Regions from separate parts of the Thioalkalivibrio sp. ALE25 genome, predicted to be linked through region 1. Evidence: predicted binding sites of a transcription regulator. Region 1 holds the regulator's gene; each other region holds the start of a gene.
The links. Region 1 encodes sigma-54, which starts transcription at its own class of promoters, with help from an activator protein. Its sites were predicted from a motif close to TGGCANGNTNCNTGCTT; they were not measured.
Positions count from the first base shown of each region.

Region 1 (4,106 bases):
CGCCGAGGTCACCCCGCCCGAGGGCGAGGTGACCCTGCAGATCGACGGATTCACGCTGCACGCCACCAGCGACGACGGTGAGCGGACCCACCGGCTGCAGGGCACCCGACTGCGCGAATTCGGCCGCGACGGGCCGCAGTGGGTGGATGACCCGGAACTCGACCTGTTCGCCGATGGCGGTATCGAATGGCGCTGGACCGCCCCGGCGGCCCTGCACCGCCCGGCTGACGAAACCCTGGACCTGGTCGGCCCCACCCACGGCGTACAACCAGCCCTCGGCGAACGCGTGCAGACGGTCATCGACTCGCGGGATGTACGCATCGCCACAGACACCATGGTCGCCACCTCGGACGCCCTCTCCACCCTGAACCAGCCCGGGCTGTTCCAGCGCGGCACCGGCCTGCGCGTGGACTCGCGAGCGGATACCATAGAGCTGTTCCATGACGTGTACTCGCTCTACAGCGAGGCGAGCGAGGAGGACCCCGCGCATGACCCCGATCCCGAATAGCCGCCGCCTGCCGGGCCTGCTTGCGGCGGCCGGCCTCCTCTCCGCCCTGCTGGCGACGCCGGCCCTGGGCCAGCAGGGGTCGGGACCCTCGCTGCCGGTGGAGATCACCGCCGACCACGCGGAGATGGACGAACGCCAGGGCCTGGGCACCTACACCGGGGACGTGATCGTGATCCGCGGCGACATGACGCTGGAGGCCGACACGGTCTACGTGCGCACCCGGGATCGTCGCCCCTACGAGATGGAGGCCCACGGCGAGCCGGCCCGCCTGGAATCCCCCGACCCCGAGACCGGCGAGATGCGCATCGCCACCGCGCTGCGCATCGACTACCTGCTGAACGATGACCGCATGATCCTCACCGACCAGGCCCATGTGATCACCGCCAGCGAAGAGGCGCGCGGCAAGCGCATCACCTACGACCTGACCACCGACGTGATCGAGGCCGAACGCGGCGAGGACGACAGCGAACGCGTACGCATCACCATCCAGCCACGCGACGACGAATGAACGCACCCGCCACCAGCCCGGCGCCAGCACCCGCCGAGGCCCGTGATCGCCTGATCGGGCGCGAACTGACCAAGCGCTACGGCCAGCGCACCGTGCTCGACCAGGTGGATGTCGACCTCGCACCGGGCGAGGTGGTCGGCCTGCTGGGTCCCAACGGCGCCGGCAAGACCACCTGCTTCTACAGCCTGGTCGGGCTGATCCGCCCTAACGCCGGGCGCATCACCCTGGGCGGGCACGACATCACCCGCGCGCCCATCCACGTGCGCGCCCGCGCCGGTCTCGGCTACCTGCCCCAGGAGGCCTCGATCTTTCGCCGCCTGAGCGTGTGGGACAACCTGCAGGCCGTGCTGGAACTGCGTCCCGGACTGGACCGCCACGAACGCCGGCGTATCGGCGACGCGCTGATCGAGGAGTTTCAGCTCGAGACCGTGCGCCACAGCCCCGGGATCGCGCTGTCCGGCGGCGAACGTCGGCGCGCCGAGATTGCGCGGGCCCTGGCCGGTGACCCGCAATTCATCTGCCTGGACGAGCCCTTTGCCGGGGTGGACCCGATCTCGGTGGGCGATATCCAGGATGTAATTCGCCACCTTGCAGCGCGCGGCATCGGGGTTCTGATCTCCGATCACAACGTGCGCGAGACCCTCGGGATCTGCCACAGGGCCTATATTCTGAGCGAGGGGCGCCTGCTGGCCGCCGGGACACCCGACGAGCTACTGGCCGACCCCCAGGTGCGCCGGGTCTATCTCGGCGAGAATTTCCGCCTGTGATTCCGGCACGCGCACAACCCGCGCCGGTGCACAAACCACGAGGCAGCATTTAAGATCGCTCTTATGGTCACCCGCGACCCGCACAGCCAATGCTGAAACCCGGCCTGAATCTTCAGCTGGGTCAGACGCTCACCATGACCCCGCAACTGCAGCAGGCGATCCGCCTGTTGCAGTTGTCCACGCTCGAGCTGCAGGTGGAGATCCAGCAGGCGCTGGAGAGCAACCCCATGCTCGAACAGGTGGAAGACGAGGACGACATGGGCGGGGCCGAGCGCCTGGACGCGGAGGGCGAGGTGGTGGAAGGCGACCGCATGGAGGCCACTACCACCAGCGATGACGTGATTCCCGAGGAGCTCACCACCGACAGCCGCTGGGACGACATCTACGAACCGCCGCCCGCCCCCAAGGGCGTGGATGACCGCGACCCGCTGGAAAACACCAGCGACGACGACGGCGAGGGCCTGCAGGACCACCTGCTGTGGCAGCTGCACCTGAGCCACCTGACTCCGCGCGACCAGCGCATCGGCGCGGCCCTGATCGACGCGATCAGCCCCGACGGCTATCTCGAAGGCGACCTCGAGACGCTGGCCGAGACCATCAGCCGCGGCGAGGAAGAGCCCGTCGGCGTGGATGAGGTCGAGGCAGTCCTGCACTGGATCCAGCAGTGCGACCCCCTGGGCGTGGGCGCGCGCGATCTGCGCGAATGCCTGGAGATTCAGCTGCGCGAACTGGCCCCGGACGCCCCCGCCCGCGAGGCCGCCCGGGCGATCCTGGAACACGGCATGGACAGCCTGGGCAAGCGCGATTACAAAGCCCTGCAACGCCAGTCGGGTGTGCGCGACCCGGACGAACTGGCGCGCGCCCTGGACCTGATCCGCACCCTGAACCCGCGGCCGGGCGCGCAGATCAGTGCCGCCACCTCCGAATACGTGGTGCCCGATGTCTACGTGCGCCACACCCCGGAGGGCTGGCGCGTGGAGCTGAACCCGGAAATCGCGCCACGCATCCGTATCAACGACCTCTACGCCGGCATGGTGCGCCAGGTATCGGATGCCCGCGACAGTGCCTTCATGCGCGACCAGCTGCAGGAGGCGCGCTGGTTCCTGAAGAGCCTGCACAGCCGCAACGACACCCTGCTGCGCGTCGCCGAGGCGATTGTCCATCGCCAGCAAGGCTTCCTGGAACACGGCGAGGTCGCGATGCAGCCATTGATCCTGCGCGATATCGCCGAGATCCTGGAGATGCACGAATCGACCATCTCCCGGGTGACCACCCAGAAATACATGCACACCCCGCGCGGGGTCTTCGAGTTCAAGTATTTCTTCTCCAGCCATGTCGGCACCAACGACGGTGGCGAGTGTTCCGCCACCGCCATCCGTGCCATGATTCGCGAATTGATCGACGACGAACCCGCGAACAAGCCGCTCAGCGATGCCCGGCTCGCCCAGATCCTGGCGGACCGGGGCATCAATGTGGCGCGTCGCACCGTGGCCAAGTACCGCGAGGCGATGCACATCCCTTCATCCAGCGAACGCCGGCAGATGGCCTCCATGCCCACCGGCCACAAGTAACCAAGGAGTCCCGACCATGCAGATCAACCTGACCGGCCACCATGTGGACCTCACCGACGCCCTGCGCGACTACGTCAACGAGAAGTTCGCGAAGCTGGAACGCCACTTCGACAAGGTCATCGACGTGCACGTCGTGCTGACCCACGAGAAGACCCAGAACCAGTTCAACAAGGCCGAGGCGAATCTCCAGGTCAGCGGCAATCACATCCACGCGGAGGCCTCCCACGAGGACATGTACGCCGCCATCGACGCGCTGATCGACAAGGTCGACCGCCAGCTGATCAAGCACAAGGAAAAGGTCAAGGATCATCACCGGGCCGAGGGCGCCCAGCGCAACCGTGAGCAGGCCTCCTGACCCATGTCCATTGCCGAGCTGATCACCGCCGAGCGCATCCGCCTGGAGCCGGAATGCTCCAGTCAGAAGCGGGCCCTGGAGGCCCTGTCGGAACTCCTCGCCGGCGGCGGTGATGCCGGCGGACCGGGCAGCACCGCGATCTTCGAGGCCCTGTCCGCGCGCGAAAAGCTGGGCTCCACCGGCCTGGGCCATGGGGTTGCGATCCCCCATGGCCGCCTGGCCGATCTCGAGGCTCCGCGCGTGGCCGTCCTGCGCCTGGAGAGCGGCGTCGACTTCGACGCCATGGACCACGAGCCGGTCGATATCCTGATCGCTCTGCTGGTCCCGGAGGCCGCCACCAGCGATCACCTCGACCTGCTGGCCCAGCTGGCGCGCGGGCTTTCGCAACCGGACACCA
Region 1 is NZ_KB897925.1:164,786-168,891, reverse strand. Features, by position in the region: gene lptC (LPS export ABC transporter periplasmic protein LptC) at 1-508, shown strand, start outside; gene lptA (lipopolysaccharide transport periplasmic protein LptA) at 489-1,016, shown strand; gene lptB (LPS export ABC transporter ATP-binding protein) at 1,013-1,783, shown strand; gene C996_RS0100855 (RNA polymerase factor sigma-54) at 1,873-3,354, shown strand; gene hpf (ribosome hibernation-promoting factor, HPF/YfiA family) at 3,371-3,709, shown strand; gene C996_RS0100845 (PTS sugar transporter subunit IIA) at 3,713-4,106, shown strand, end outside.

Region 2 (4,106 bases), on a different contig from region 1:
CGCCTCCAGCGGCTGGCGCACGACCATGCGCGAGGTCTGGCGGCCGAAGAACTCGTCCAGCGGCTTCTGGTTAACCGTGATGTTGCCCGTACCCGGGCGCAGGAAGACGCGCGCAGCGGCGGTCTTGCGGCGGCCGGTGCCGTAATACTGATTGGTAGCCATTCGGATCGATTCCCTTGCTGATTCTGGCGGCTCAGACTTCGAGCGGCTGCGGCTGCTGGGCCGTATGCCGGTGTTCGGTGCCGGCGTAGACCTTGAGCTTCTTGAACATGGCCCGGCCAAGCGGGTTGCGCGGCAGCATGCCCTTCACGGCAAGCTCCAGCACCTTCTCCGGATGACGCTCGATCATCTGGGTGAAGTTGGCTTCCTTGATGCCACCCGGATAACCGGTGTGGTGGAAGTACTTCTTGTCCATGGCCTTGTTGCCGGAGACGCGAATCTTCTCCGCGTTGATCACGACGATGTAGTCGCCGGTATCGACATGCGGCGTGTACACGGGCTTGTGCTTCCCGCGCAGACGGCGTGCGATCTCCGTGGCGAGTCGGCCGAGGGTCTTGCCGTCGGCGTCGACGAGAAACCAGTCGCGTTCGACTTCGGCCGGCTTGGCGCTGATGGTACTCATGATGTTCGATGCTCCGAGGTCGGGGCGATTCAGAAAGCGCGCAAGAATAACGCTTCCCTTCACCCGATTCAAGCAAAAGGGACAATTCGCGAGACGGGCCACGCTCGACGTCCACCGGAGGCGAGGTGGCGGGCCGGGGCCTGCGCGAGCGCCCTCCGCACATAATAAAGGGGCCGCCCCGAAGGGCGGCCCCCCTTTCAGGCCCCGGGCGCAAGGCCCGGGGCGGCACGCAACCCGTTTACAGCTGGGCTTCGGCGCGCTCCTGCACTTCCTGCATCAGCTCGGGGTCGTTCTGCAGGGCCATGGCGACTTCGTTGTATTCCTCGACGCTCATGCCCGCATCTTCCACGGCGCTGACCATTTCGTCCTGCGCTTCCTGCTGCATGGACTGCGCCTCGGTCTCGTCCTCGGCGTTCTGCAGGCGGTCGGCGAAGTCCTCGCGCACTTCCTGCACCGCGACAAAGGCGGTCACGAAGGTGTCGATGTCCCCTTCGCTCAGGTCCACCTCGGGGGCTTCCTGCATCGGGGCACCGCCCTGGGCCGCGCCACCCTGGGCGCCACCCTGCGGCGGCTGGCCGCCCTGGGCACCGCCACCGGCGCCGGCACCGCCTTCCTGGGCCGGGGGCTGGCCACCCTGGGCGCCGCCCATGTCGCCACCGCCGGCGCCGCCTTCGGCACCACCATACTGCGCGGAGGCCGCGCCACCCACGGCAAACAGGGAGGTCAGGGCCATTGCAAGGATCGTCTTGCGCATATTCATCATGTTGCTCCTTATTCCTTTGGTTCGATCGGATCTTGCGGCCGACCGGGACCCGCCTAAAGCGGAACCCCCGTCCAGCCGCACCGCAACCGTGTGAGGAGGAATGAGCCCGTGCGGGCTGCGCTTCCCCGATTGCTGCCTGAGGAGAAGCAGGCATCGTGCCAACAATGGGAACCGGGACGATATTGATTAATAATCAGATGCTTAGCGATAGATCAGCCGGCGGAGCGGCCGCCGGCTGCGGGTTTGCGGCCGAGTCATAATGACACATGGGTCAGCTCGACCCGGGTCAGGATGTCACGACGGGTCGGATTCGCCGAGCTTGCGGTAGAGCGTCTTGCGTCCGATGCCGAGGATGCGCGCGGCCCGCTGCTTGTTGCCGTCCACGTGCTCCAGGACCCGTTGAATGTAGTCGCGCTCGCGCTCTTCCAGCGTCGGCCATTGGGTGTCGTCGCCGACTCCCGCTACGGGTAACACTTCTGCGCCGGCATGACCGGTGGCCACACCCGCATCTTCGCCGCCGATCGCGAACACGCGTTCCGGCAGGTCCCGGGTCTCGATCACCTCGCCCGTGGCCAGGGTGGCGGCGCGCTCGATGAGGCTGGCCAGTTCGCGTACGTTCCCGGGGAAGGGGTAGCGCACCAGCGCGCGCAAGGCCTCCGGGCTCAGACGCCGCTCGGGCAGGCCTCGGGCCAGGGCCTGCTGGCGCAGGAACTGCAGGGCCAGGTACTCGATATCGTCACCGCGTTCTCGCAGCGGCGGGATCTCGATCCGGAAGGTCTCCAGACGATAGTAGAGATCCTCGCGGAAACGGCCGTCGGCCATGTGCGCCTGCAGGTCCTGGTGGGTGGCCGCGACGATACGCACATCCGTCTCGATCTCCTCGTTGGCGCCCACCGGGCGCACCCGTCCGTCCTGCAGCAGGCGCAGCAGCTTGCTTTGCATCGCCACCGGCATCTCGGCGATCTCGTCCAGGAACAGGGTTCCCCCATGTGCCTCGGTGAACAGTCCTCGACGGGCACCCTTGGCCCCACTGAAGGCACCCGCTACATGCCCCAGCAGCTCCGACTCCAGCAGGGCCTCGGGGATGCCGGCGCAGTTGAGCGCGACGAACGGCCCGTGCGCCCGGTCACTTTCCGCGTGCAGCGCCCGCGCCACGAGTTCCTTGCCGGTCCCGGACTCGCCGGTAATCAGGACGCTGCCGTCGGCGGCCGCGATCCGCCGGATCAGGTCGAACGTCTGCAGCATGGCCGGACTGTGTCCCTGCATGCCATGAAACCCGTCGGACTGGGCGAGCACCTCGCGATAGCGCCGCACCTCGTCCTTCAGGCGACGCGCCTCGGTTACCCGGTCAGCAGCCAGGCGCAGATGATCGAGGTCCACCGGCTTGGTCAGAAAGTCGTCCGCCCCCGCCTTCAGCGCGGCCACGGCCTGATCGATGGTCCCGAAGCCCGTCAGCATGATGAAGCCCGGCGCCGGCACCCGGGCGCGCGCGTCCTCGAGCACCTGAAACCCGTCGGCGCCCGGCAGACGCAGGTCACTGACCACCAGACTGAAGGCCTGCTGTGCCAGTGCCCGCGCGGCGTCCTCGGCGCTGCCTACCGCGGTGACCGCGTAGCCGGCCTCGGCCAGCTCCTCGTGCAGCAATTCGCGATGTCCGCGGTCGTCCTCCACCACAAGGACCGATTCCGGGGGCGCGGCGGGTGTTTGTGGCGCGGCGCTCATAGGCGCGTCTCCTGCGGTTCGTCAGTGGCCAGCGGCAGATGCACGACAAAGCGGGTCTCCCCGGGCACGCTGCGATCCAGCGCGACCGTGCCGCGATGATCTTCCAGTGCCACCTGGACAACAGCCAGCCCCAGTCCGGTTCCCTCGCCCGTGGGTTTGGTGGTGAAGAAGGGCTCGAACAGGCGCGCCGCCTGTTCGTCGTCGATCCCGCGCCCGGCGGTCGGACCGTCATCGGCCACCACCAGGGTTACCCGGTCGGCCTCCGCCCGCCAGTGGACGCGCACCTCACCGGCGGCCGCCTGGGCCGCGTTCTCCAGCAGGTTCTCCAGCGCCTGTCCGAGGCGCAGACGATCGGCCGCGACGACCAGCGCCTCCCCGTCCACCTGGAACCGGATCGCGTCGGGCGCGTGCCGCGCGCGCACCCGCTCGACCAGGTCGCCGACCAGTTGCGCGAGGTCCAGGGGGCGTTCCTGCAGGGGGTTGCGACGAGCGAAGTCCAGCAACTGCCGCACGATGGTCTCCACCCGCTCGAGTTCGGCCTGCAACGCCTCCATCTCCTTGCGCGCAGGATCCGCCTCCGGCAGGCGGCGAATGGCCCGCTGCACCCGCCCGGCGATAATCCCGAGCGGTGTCCCCAGCTCATGCGCCACACCGGCCGCGAGCTGGCCGATCGCCGCCAGCTTCTCCGAGTGCCGCAGCTTTTCCTCGAGCCGCACCTGCTCGTGGCGCTGCGCCTCCAGTTCCGCCTCCGAGGCCTCGCGGCGCTCCATCATGCGGTTCATCGAGACCGCCAGCCCGCGCAGTTCGGCCGGCCCGTCCTCCGGCGCCCGCAGGCCGCGCTGGCCATCGCCGATCGCGCGCATCGCGGCCATCAGGCGCGACACATGCCGGCCGACGGCCCGGTGGTAGCCGAACAGTACGACCAGCAGGAACAGCGCACTGACCGCCAGCATCAGCAACCCGCCCTGCCACTGCAGCTGCGTGACGAAGGCCCGGAAC
Region 2 is NZ_KB897933.1:71,066-75,171, reverse strand. Features, by position in the region: gene rpsI (30S ribosomal protein S9) at 1-162, opposite strand, end outside; gene rplM (50S ribosomal protein L13) at 194-622, opposite strand; gene C996_RS0109275 (DUF4168 domain-containing protein) at 861-1,382, opposite strand; gene C996_RS0109270 (sigma-54 dependent transcriptional regulator) at 1,680-3,107, opposite strand; gene C996_RS0109265 (ATP-binding protein) at 3,104-4,106, opposite strand, start outside.
Region 2: the regulator sigma-54 is predicted to act here: its motif matches at 1,530-1,546, upstream of C996_RS0109275 (DUF4168 domain-containing protein).

Region 3 (4,106 bases), on a different contig from region 1:
AGCATGGAGGCGTTCCAGGCATCCCAGATAAAGAAGCCGATGCCGACCCCGCCGATCAGCATCTCGGCGGCGACGATCGCCAGCCAGGCGAGGCCGATGCCGATGCGCAGACCGGAGAAGACATACGGCGCGGCGGCCGGGAGCATGATCTTGGTGAAGTACTCAAGACCGTTCAGGCGCAGCACGCGGGCCACGTTCACGTAGTCCTGCGAGATGTTCCGGATGCCGACCGAGGTGTTGATGATGATCGGCCAGATCGCGGTGATGAAGATCACGAAGATGGCCGACGGGTTGCTGGCCTGGAACGCGGCCAGGGAGATCGGCAGCCAGGCCAGCGGCGGTACAGTGCGCAGTACCTGGAACAGCGGGTCCAGCCCGCGCATCGCCCAGGTGGACTGGCCGACCAGCACGCCGAGACCGATCCCGGCCACCACCGCCAGGGCATAGCCGTAGGCCACACGTTCCAGGCTGGCAAGCAGCTGCCAGGCCATGCCCACGTCGTTGCCACCGTGGTCATAGAACGGATTGACGATCAGTTCCCAGGTGTCGGTGATCACCTGACTCGGGCCGGGCAGTACGGCTCCCTGGGAGGACGTCATCATTTCCCACAGAAACAAAAAAATCGCGGTCACGATCACCGGGGGCAGCACCACGGTGGCCGCGTGGCGCATACGCCGGCCCCAGAGCCCGGGGTCGGGCGGCGGGGCACCGCCGGACCGGGCCGACGGCGGGGCCGAGCGGGCCACCGGGGCCGTGGAGGTCTCCGCGGCCGCCGGGCGTTCGCGCCCGGCGCCGAAGGTCATGTTGCGATCGAGAATGGCACTCATCATCGAATCCTCTTGAATCGTCTGTGCAGGTGTCGGCGGGCCACCGCGTCAGGACGCGATCGCCTTGATCTCCAGGCTGTCGAGGTAGGCCTGCGGGTCTTCCGGGTCGAAGACCTTGCCGTCGAAGAACGTTTCCTGGCCGCGCGAGGTGGATTCGGGGATGTCGGCCGAATCGATGCCAAGCGTGTCGGCCGCCTCGCGCCAGATATCCTCGCGGTTGACCTCGTCTACCAGGGCCTGCATGTCGAGATCCGGCGGCAGGTAACCCCAGCGGATGTCCTCGGTAAGGAACCACAGGTCGTGGCTCTTGAAGGGATAGGAGGCCTGGTCCTTCCAGTAGCGCATCTGGTCGGGGTGGTCCTCGACCACGCGGCCGGTGCCGTAGTCGAAGTTCCCCTGCATGCGATCGATGATGTCGGCGTACGGGGCGTGGATGTAGCGCCGGCGCGAACAGATCTCGGCGACCTCTTCCTTGTTCGCCGGATCCTCGCAGTACATCTGCGCCTCCATTACCGCCATTGTCAGGGCGCGGGCCGCATTCGGATTGGCTTCCACCCAGTCCGCGCGCATCCCCAGCGCCTTTTCCGGGTGGTTGTGCCAGAGCTCGCCGGTGGTGTTCGCGGTGTAGCCGATGCCCTGGTTGATCAGCTGCATGTTCCAGGGCTCGCAGACACAGAAGGTGTCCATGGAACCGACGCGCATGTTGGCGACCATCTGCGCCGGCGGGACGACGATGGTGGCGATGTCGCGATCCGGGTCGATCCCACCGGCGGCCATCCAGTAGCGGATCCACAGGTCATGGGTCCCGCCGGGAAAGGTCATCGCCGCGCGGATGTCGTCACCGCCGGCGGCCTTCTCGGCCAGCGCGCCCTTGAACTCGGTAGTGTCGGTCCCGACCTTCAGGTCCGCGTATTCGTCGCCCACCGAGATGCACTGCCCGGCCAGGTTCAGCCGCGCGAGGATCGTCATCGGCGTGCCACGGCGGTGGATCAGGTAGGGCATCGGCGTCAGGATGTGCGAGCCATCGATACCGCCGCGGCGCGAGCCCAGTTCCAGGTTGTCGCGCACCGTGCCCCAGGAGGACTGCTTCAGCACCTGCACGTCGGGCATGCCATGGGCGGCGAAGAATCCCTTCTCCAGCGCGACGAACAGCGGCGCGGCGTCGGTCAGGGCGATAAAGCCCAGCTTCGCCTCGGTCGTCTCCGGCTTGCCGTTGCCGGCCTTCGCATAGCCCCACGGCGCGGCCCCGGAAACACCCAGCGCGGTCGCGCCGATCCCGGCGGCCATGCCGCCCAGGAAACGCCGGCGCGACAGGCCGGAGGTCTTTTTCGTGTCATTCGTGTGATCGGTCATTGCGGGTTCACTCCCCTTGTCAGCAAACACATCCCAAAAACGAAAAAAGGCGTCGCATCAGCCCGGCCGCGTTTGCAGCCGGGTGATGGACGCCTTTGTCCAGTCCCGTGGGAGGCCCGGTCGTCGGGTCTCCCTGTTGTCAGGCGACGAACCGCCGTTGGCTCGTCTTGCCGGTATTCCTGCAGGAGGTGTGCCAATTAGCCGTTGCTAATCGACCCCGCCAGAAACAATCGCGCCATGGCGCGGGAAAATCGGATGGTTCGCCGTATGGAGTCGAACGCTTTCGGAAAACCCGGCGCCCGGGAGACGATCCGCAAGGCACCAGACTGGGGCGCGCTTGCGGTGCAGATGAACCGCGCTGGTGCACTACCTGTAGGAGCCGCCCTGGCGGCGAAGCCCCTGCCAGTCGCGGACACTGGCAGGGGCTTCGCGGGCAAGCCCGCTCCCACAGGGCCGGCATCCATTTCCCGGGGAGTTAGCTACAGGCCGCCCTTTCCCAGCAGATCGGACATCGCGACGGTCGCCTCGGCGACCTCGGCCAGGCGCCGGTTCTGGTTCATCGCCGTCTGGCGCAGGAGCTTGTAGGCCTGATCCTCGCTGAGGCCGCGGTGCTGGATCAGCAGCGCCTTGGCACGCTCGATGGTCTTGCGCTCGGCCAGGGCCTGGCGTGCCGCATGCAGCTCGTCCTCCACCGACTGCAGCCGGGCCGCCTGGCGCTGCACCAGGTCCATCACCGAGTGTCCGACGATGGGTACGTTGAGTGCGGCATCGCCCTGCTCCTGCGCGGGCTCCAGGCCCTCCGGCGCGCCGAAGAACACCGCATACGGGACGCTGTCGCGCAGTTCCGACTCGGCGAGTTGCGCGACCCGGTCACGCACCGCGCCGAGGTCCGCGCGATCCGCCGTGATGCGTGCCGAGCAGCACTCGTTCAGGTGCATCTCCAGCAGATCCTCGATCTCCTTCATCGCGTCGATGCGCGCGGTGGTACAGGCAAACCATTCCTCGGCCCGGGCGGGGTCGTGGTGCCCGGAAGCCTCGGTACAGGCCCGACGGCGAAGGCGCTCGATGTCGGCGGCGAAGGCCGCCGTCTGCAGCTCGCGCCAGGCGGCACAGGCCGCCGGTGCCGCGAACTCGGAGAAGATGCGGAACGCCCGTTCCTGGGCATCGATCCGATGGACCAGCGCCTGGCGCAGTTCGGGCTCGAAGTTCGCGGCGCCAAACCCGGCGGCCCCGATCGCGCGCTCCTGCCCTGCCAGTTCCTTGCCCTGCATGAAGTTCAGCAGGGCCACCAGGGCCCGCGAGACCTCGGGATCGGTCGCCGAATCCGCAGCCTCGAACACCAGGGCCATCAGGGCGCGAATCAGCTCGCTGAAGCCGCGGGTCGAGTCCATCGGGCTCAGGGTCAGCTCCAGGACCTCCTCGCGCAGGCTGCCCAGGCCGGACAGGCCATGCAGCGCCAGCGCCATGCGCCCCAGCAGCCGACTGCGGCCATGGGCGCAGGCGTCCGGGGCCAGCCAGCCATCCAGGTGCTCGCGGAACGCGGCCGCGGCGGCGTCCGATTCGGCCCGGTACTGCTCCAGTTCGCGGGTATAGCGCTGGCCGCCGGACCCGATCCAGAGGCTGGAGGCCCCGCGCTCGCGCTGCAGGGCATGCACCAGCGCGCGGATGCGCCCGACCAGCTGCACCGCCTCCAGCAGGCGCTCCAGGCTCACCACCTCGCACTTGCGCGAGGCGACCAGGAAATCGCCAATGGACTCTTCGAGGGAAAAATTCGGGGATGTGTTCTGGGTCATGCTCGTCGTCCGTGAATCACTCCCGGAACAAACAAGCATGCGATGTGCCAGTTCGACCGACTGACAGCGGGGGGTACAAGCAAAAACGGGCGGGGCATCACGCCCCGCCCGCGGAACGGCCCGGCCGATCAGA
Region 3 is NZ_KB897929.1:37,272-41,377, reverse strand. Features, by position in the region: gene ntrB (nitrate ABC transporter permease) at 1-827, opposite strand, end outside; gene C996_RS0105270 (CmpA/NrtA family ABC transporter substrate-binding protein) at 876-2,180, opposite strand; gene C996_RS0105265 (nitrate regulatory protein) at 2,660-3,973, opposite strand; gene C996_RS0105260 (DsrE family protein) at 4,102-4,106, opposite strand, start outside.
Region 3: the regulator sigma-54 is predicted to act here: its motif matches at 2,360-2,376, upstream of C996_RS0105270 (CmpA/NrtA family ABC transporter substrate-binding protein).